One region of the Halomonas kashgarensis genome, then DNA from elsewhere that is predicted to be linked to it. Evidence: predicted binding sites of a transcription regulator. Region 1 holds the regulator's gene; the other holds the start of a gene.
What was found. The regulator PhoB, encoded in region 1, activates phosphate uptake and scavenging genes when phosphate is short. The targets are predictions, from matches to a motif close to TGTCATANNNNTGTCANA.

Region 1 (3,417 bases):
ACAAACTGGCGGCTTTCGCGCTGCCAAAAAGGGGCACTTAAAATGGCTACCTTTGACACATGAGCAAACTATAGCCACAACGAAACGGCTCATTGTGACACCCGAGATGCTGGAAACACGCAGCGAAACAGCGCGCCGCGCCCCGGATGGGACTCGATTTCCAGCTGGGCATCGTGGCGCAGCAGGACATGCTTGACGATGGCAAGCCCCAGACCGGTGCCGCCGGTGGCGGTGCTGCGGCCCTTGTCCACGCGATAGAAGCGCTCGGTCAGGCGGGGTATATGCACCGGGTCGATACCTTCACCGTTGTCCTCCACCTCAAGGCAGGCTCCCTTGGGGTGTCGTCGCCAACGCAGGGTGATATGGCTGCCTGCGGCGGTATAGCGCACGGCATTGAAGGCAAGATTGGAGACGGCGCTGCATATTTCCTGCTCGCTTGCCACAAGCCTGTCGCTGCATGCCTCTTCCACTTCCACCATGATGACGTGGTGGTCACCGGAAAGCGCCAGGGCGTCACGTTTCACTCCCTCCAGCAGCCGCGGCATGTCCAGGGGCTGGTGATCATTGCCACCCTGGTCGATTTCCAGGCGTGACAGCAGCAGCAGGTCGTTGACCAGGTTCTGCATGCGCAGGGTCTGCTCCTGCATTCGGGTCAATCCGCGCGCCAGGCGATCGGGTAGATGGTCGGCCAGGTCCAGGTAGGTTTCCAGGTAGCCGGCGAGTACCGTCAAGGGCGTCCGCAGTTCGTGGGAGACGTTGGCGACGAAGTCCCGACGCATCTGCTCCAGGCGGTGCAAGCGGGTGATATCCCGCGCCATGACCAGGCGTTCATCGTCACCGTAGAGGGTGATCTGGTACTGCAGGATACGGCGCTCATCCAGCGGCGCCGGCAATGTCAGCGGCTCGCGATAATCGCGGGCGTTGAAGTAGGCGACGAAGCGCGGGTCACGTAGCAGGTTGGTGATGTGCTGGCCACGGTCGTGGGCGGCTTGCAGTCCGAGCATGTCGTTGGCGGCGGAGTTCCACCACTCCAGATCGCCGTGCCGGTCGAGCATGACCACGCTATCGCGCATGGCTTCCGACGATTCCTGGATACGCGCAAGCGTTGCCCGCAAGCGGCTCTGGGTGAGGCGTTGGCTTTTCTGGTAGCGGTAGAGACGATCGAACAGCTCACCCCACATGCCGCTGGCGGCGGGCGGTTCCGTTTGAGGATGCAGGGTCAGCCACTGATAAAGCGCGCGCAGCTGGCGCAAGTGGTAGCCGAGGCACACGGCAAGCCCCGCCGCCAGCCCCAGTCCCGCCTGGGAGACGATTCCCCCGATCAAGAGCCCGGCGGTGGCAAGCCAAGCCAGTCGCCAGAGTTCTCGGCTCCACGATCGCACCTTACACCCTGGCCGAGAATCGGTAGCCCGTGCCTCGCACGGTCTGGATCAGATGCTGATGGGCTTCGCCTAGTGCCTTGCGCAAGCGGCGGATATGCACATCCACGGTGCGCTCCTCGACATACACGTTGCCGCCCCATACCTGGTCCAGCAGCTGGCTGCGCGTGTAGGCACGCTCCTGGTGGGTCATGAAGAACTGCAGCAGGCGGTACTCGGTGGGGCCCATTTCCAGTGCCTTGCCGTGGGTACTGACGCGGTGGCTCATGGGATCGAGCAGCAACCCGTCGATCTCGATGGGATCTTCCACTCCCCGGGGCGTTGTGCGGCGAAGCACCGCTTTCAGCCGCGCCACCAGCTCCCGTGGCGAAAACGGCTTGGTGATGTAGTCATCCGCTCCCGCTTCCAGGCCCTGGATCTTGTTATCCTCTTCGCCCTTGGCGGTGAGCATGATGATGGGCAACTCGGCGGTCGTTTCCTCGCGCTTGAGACGCCGCGCCAGCTCGATACCGCTGGTGCCCGGCATCATCCAGTCGAGCAGCAGCAGGTCGGGGTGATGGTCGACCACCATGGCATGGGCATCCTGGGCGTTATCCGCTTCGAGTACGCGATAGTCGGCCATCTCCAGCGCCACGGCGATCATTTCCCGGATAGGCGCTTCATCATCGACGATCAGAACGGTCTTGGCGGTCATCCCGGAGCCTCACGGTGTTCGTTGGAAAGAAATCCAGTGACAGGTCAATGACGATAACACCATGTGTTGATGACAGTTATATGACAACCGTTACAGACACCAGCCGACTCAGGCCGCTGCCGGCCACAGGCTCAAGGCGATACCGGCGAAGACCAGCAGGCCCGACCAGTGATTGTTGAGAAACGCCTGGAAGCAGCGCTCGCGCTCGCGCCCTCGAATCAGGAACTGCTGACGGACGAAGGTCGCCGCCATGGCGGCAAGGCCCAGCCAGAAGAATCCGCCCAGGGCCAGGCGTATCCCGAACCAGGCTAGCAGGCCCAGCGTCGCCAGCTGCAGCTGGCCGATGATCAGCTTGTCCGCACGGCCGAACAGCACGGCGGTGGACTTGATGCCCACCTTGAGGTCGTCGTCGCGGTCGACCATGGCGTACTGAGTATCGTAGGCCACCGTCCACACCACGTTGGCGGCGAACAGCAGCCACCCTTCGACGGGGATATGGCCGAGCACCGCGCCGAAGGCCATGGGAATCGCCCAGGAGAAGGCCATGCCGAGAAATATCTGCGGGAAATGGGTATAGCGCTTCATGAACGGGTAGATGAACGCCAGGAAGACCCCGACCAGCGACAGCATCACGGTAAACAGATTGGTGAACCACACCAGCACGAAGGCCGCCGCCACCAGGAGCAGAAACAGCCCCTTGGCCTCGTCTTCGCCGATGCGTCCGTTGGCCAGCGGTCGGTTGCGGGTGCGTTTGACGTATCCGTCGACGTGGCGATCGGCGTAATCGTTCACCACACAGCCCGCCGCCCGCATCAGGTAGACGCCGGCAACGAAGATCAGCAACACATCACGCCCGGGAATGCCCTCGGCCGCCGCCCATAGCGCCCACAGGGTCGGCCACATCAGCAGCCAGGTGCCGATGGGACGATCCAGGCGCGTCAGGTGCAGGAAATCGGGTACACGCGCCAAGCCGGAGGGGCGCAACAGGGAACGATCCATGGTTACCTCGTCAACAGAGTCATCCCCGGCGGGGAATGACGACAACCTAGAGCCTACCGCGAAGGCAAGTCGAGTTCATCCGCCATGGCGAAGAGAAAGTGCTCCTGAACCAGCAGCGCCATGCCGCGATGGCGAAATACCGAGCGGCGGCCCCAGGGACCGCGGGCATCGCTGTAGTGCGGAGCGCGTTCGGTCACTTCCAGCGGCCCTCGCTGCAAATCGGGCTGACGAAACAGCCAGCTTCCCAGCGAACGCTCGCCCAGGCGATCCAGGCGGTGGCCACGAAGCTGTGCCAATGGCGCCACCGAACGCGCCGTCACCCAGGGGACGCCATCCAGGCACAGG
Region 2 (3,417 bases), 1.6 Mb from region 1:
CCCGCAAGGGCGGCCCGCCGATGAGCTGCTGGATGAAGCCGAGCGGCTGGTCTTTCAGATCAGCGAGGAGCGGCCCAAGACCGGCGGCCCGATTGGCATGAGCGACCTTCTGACCAAGGCCGTGGATCGCATCGACGAACTGTTCAATCTCAAGGGCGAGATGACCGGCCTTTCCAGTGGCTTCCGCGATCTGGATGAAATGACCTCGGGCTGGCAGCCGTCGGATCTGGTCATCATTGCTGGACGTCCTTCGATGGGCAAGACCACCTTCGCCATGAACCTGGTGGAACATGCGGTAATCTCCAGCGACAAGCCGGTCATGGTGTTCTCCATGGAGATGCCGGCGGAGTCGTTGATGCTGAGGATGCTCTCTTCGCTGGGGCGCATCGACCAGACCCGGGTGCGAACGGGGCAACTGGAAGACGAGGACTGGCCCCGGCTGACCTCGGCGGTGAACCTGCTCAAGGACAAGCAGCTGTTCATCGACGATACGGCAGCCCTGTCGCCCAACGAGATGCGTGCGCGTATCCGCCGGGTGGTACGCGAGCACGGCAACATGGCGATGATCATGATCGATTATCTTCAGTTGATGCAGATTCCGGGCTTTTCCGAGAACCGCACCGGTGAGATATCCGAGATATCCCGCTCTCTCAAGGGCTTGGCAAAGGAGTTCGGCTGTCCGGTAGTGGCGTTGTCCCAGCTCAACCGCTCGCTGGAGCAGCGTCCCAACAAGCGTCCGGTGATGTCGGACTTGAGGGAGTCGGGGGCCATCGAGCAGGACGCCGACGTCATCGCCTTCGTCTACCGCGATGAAGTCTACAATCAGGATAACCCTGATAATCAGGGGCTGGCCGAGCTGATCATCGGCAAGCAGCGTAACGGGCCTATCGGTACGGTACACATGGCATTCATCGGCAAGTACACCCGTTTCGAGGATCTGGCCCCGGACAGCTACGGCGAGGCGTTCGGTGGCTAGTTCGGGCGAGCCGAACTTGAGCCTGCGCATGCGGGCCGTATAATGCCCGGCTCGCTATCAACGGCAAGCGGCATTTAAAACGTGACTGGAGAAGGCAATGGCAGGTGGTTTTCGACGGGGTAACCGTCAGCGTATCCCCAAACTGGAAGGACGTGGCGAGCTGCAGGAAATGGAGCGGGAAGGCCCCTTCAAGGAGTGGCTGGGCATGCCGGACCTTTATCGCTACCACCTGGTGGTGGATGGTGAGAAGTACAGTTACCAGACCGAGGACTCTGAAGTGCCGGTCGCTATCGGTGACAAGGTGGTATTTCGCTACAAGCAGACCAAGGCGGGTAACTGGATCGACAGGAACTCGTTGGGCAAGGCGATCGATCCCTCCGAGTATCAATAGGGCGGAATCGTCTGGCTGCGTTAATGCCTAGTCGGTTAAATGAAGGATGCCCTGCCATGGTGCGTTGACGCCATTCTCGTGGAACTCGCTCTCCTGCAAGCGGTCATAACGTTGCCATGAAACGGCAACAGGAATGACATCGGGCACAGCCATGCTGTGCCCGAAACGTAATGATAACAGGAGGGATCCATGGAACTCAGCGAACTGGAAGTGTTTGCCAGGCACGACGATAGCTTTGAAATACGGGTCATTACCCATGCGGGAAGCGGTTTTTACCAGGTCGAGCTGGAAGACGTGGAAGGGCAGCGTCACATGTTGACCAATCGCGACAAGCCGATGCTGTTCCGCTCGTTGGACGATGTCTATCTGGAACTCAAGCGGGCCGGCATTCATCGCGCCTATCTGGTGCAGTACGTTCCCCAGGATGAAATGATCGGCAGCGGGACCCATTACCAAGCGCCGCTGACGTCACGCATGCCCCTGGTGTTTTAACGCAATCATCCTGGCATCGAATGCTTTGCCATTCATGTACAAATCATGTTGATAGTATAAGTTTATTCCGTTGATTTAAGCGCCTCTGGTAGGATGAACGAAAGACACCCACTCATGTTTTTTCGTACGCTACAGGAGCCGCTTCGATGACCACTCCCACGGACCAGGACCAGCCAGGACAGGGGCGTCTCGTCCACGCTCCCGCCGATCATCCCCCCGTTGCCCGCGCCAAGGTGGGAGTGGTACTGGCCAACCTGGGCACGCCGGATGCCACCGATTACTGGTCCATGCGCCGTTACCTGAACGAGTTCCTGTCGGACAAGCGAGTGGTGGACTATGCCGCCTGGAAGTGGCAGCCCTTGCTGCAACTGGTCATTCTCACCAAGCGACCCTTCGCCTCGGGCCAGGCCTACCGCAGCATCTGGAATACCGAGCGCAACGAAAGCCCACTATTGACCATTACCCGGGCGCAAACGCAGAAAATGGCAGAAACATTGCACCGGCAATACGGCGACAATGTGGTGGTGGATTTCTGTATGCGCTACGGCAACCCCTCTACCGAAAGCGTACTCAAGCGCCTGCAGGCACAAGGGTGCGAAAAGATTCTTTTCTTCCCGCTTTATCCGCAATACGGCTCGCCCACGACCGCCACCGCCAACGACGAGGCCTTCCGCACCCTGATGAAGCTCAAGTGGCAGCCGGCGATTCGTACGGTGCCCGCCTATTTCGCCCATCCCCGCTATATCGAGGCCCTGGCCAATTCCGTCGAGGAGGGCTATGAGCAGGCCGCGGGCCGGCCGGATATCCTGGTGGCGAGCTACCACGGCGTACCGGAGCGTTATCTGCTGGAAGGCGATCCCTACCATTGCCATTGTCAGAAGACCACGCGTCTGTTGAAGGAGCGGCTGGGCATGAGCGATGACGAAATCGTGACCGCATTTCAGTCTCAATTCGGCCCCGAGAAGTGGGTGGGTCCGGCAACGGTGGACCATGTGGCGGAGCTCGCGCGTCAGGGGAAGAAGCATATCGCCGTGATTTCTCCAGCATTTTCCGCCGACTGCGTGGAGACCCTGGAAGAAATACAGCAGGAGATCCGCGACAGCTTTCTCGCCGCCGGGGGCGAGACGTTTACCTATATCCCCTGTCTCAACGATCGCGACGACCATATCGATGCCCTGGCAGCGGTAGCGGGCAACGAGCTCGGCGGTTGGGTATGATCGGAAGGTTATAGTCGTTCGGGGCTCCGGCGACCAATAATAGCGAGACTGGATAGCGGAAAACGTATTGTTGCCTGTCTTGAAGGGAGTGATGCGCAAACAGGGAGAACAAGCAGATGCAACTAGCCGTGTTAGCGGGATTTCTGTTGGCGGCCTTGGCGCCACTGCTGCACCACTGGTTTGGCCACCGGGCGAGCCTCGTGTTGGCGATTTTCCCTGCCCTGCTCGCCGTCTGGCTGGTAGGGCAGGCACCCCAGGTCATCGATCAGGGAGCGGTCCTGGCCGAGTGGGTCTGGGTCCCCTCGCTGGATATCACGCTCTCTTTCATGCTGGATGGACTT

Region 2: R5M92_RS08040 (DUF6482 family protein) is a predicted target of PhoB. The motif match lies at 1,469-1,486, and genes of this name have one in related genera.

Annotation. Positions count from the first base shown of each region.
Region 1 covers NZ_CP137552.1:3,384,332-3,387,748, forward strand. Annotated here, with positions in the region: gene phoR (phosphate regulon sensor histidine kinase PhoR) at 90-1,382, opposite strand; gene phoB (phosphate regulon transcriptional regulator PhoB) at 1,384-2,073, opposite strand; gene ubiA (4-hydroxybenzoate octaprenyltransferase) at 2,182-3,072, opposite strand; gene R5M92_RS15640 (chorismate--pyruvate lyase family protein) at 3,126-3,417, opposite strand, start outside.
Region 2 covers NZ_CP137552.1:1,751,684-1,755,100, reverse strand. Annotated here, with positions in the region: gene dnaB (replicative DNA helicase) at 1-976, shown strand, start outside; gene R5M92_RS08045 (hypothetical protein) at 1,074-1,367, shown strand; gene R5M92_RS08040 (DUF6482 family protein) at 1,557-1,859, shown strand; gene hemH (ferrochelatase) at 2,006-3,076, shown strand; gene R5M92_RS08030 (putative monovalent cation/H+ antiporter subunit A) at 3,193-3,417, shown strand, end outside.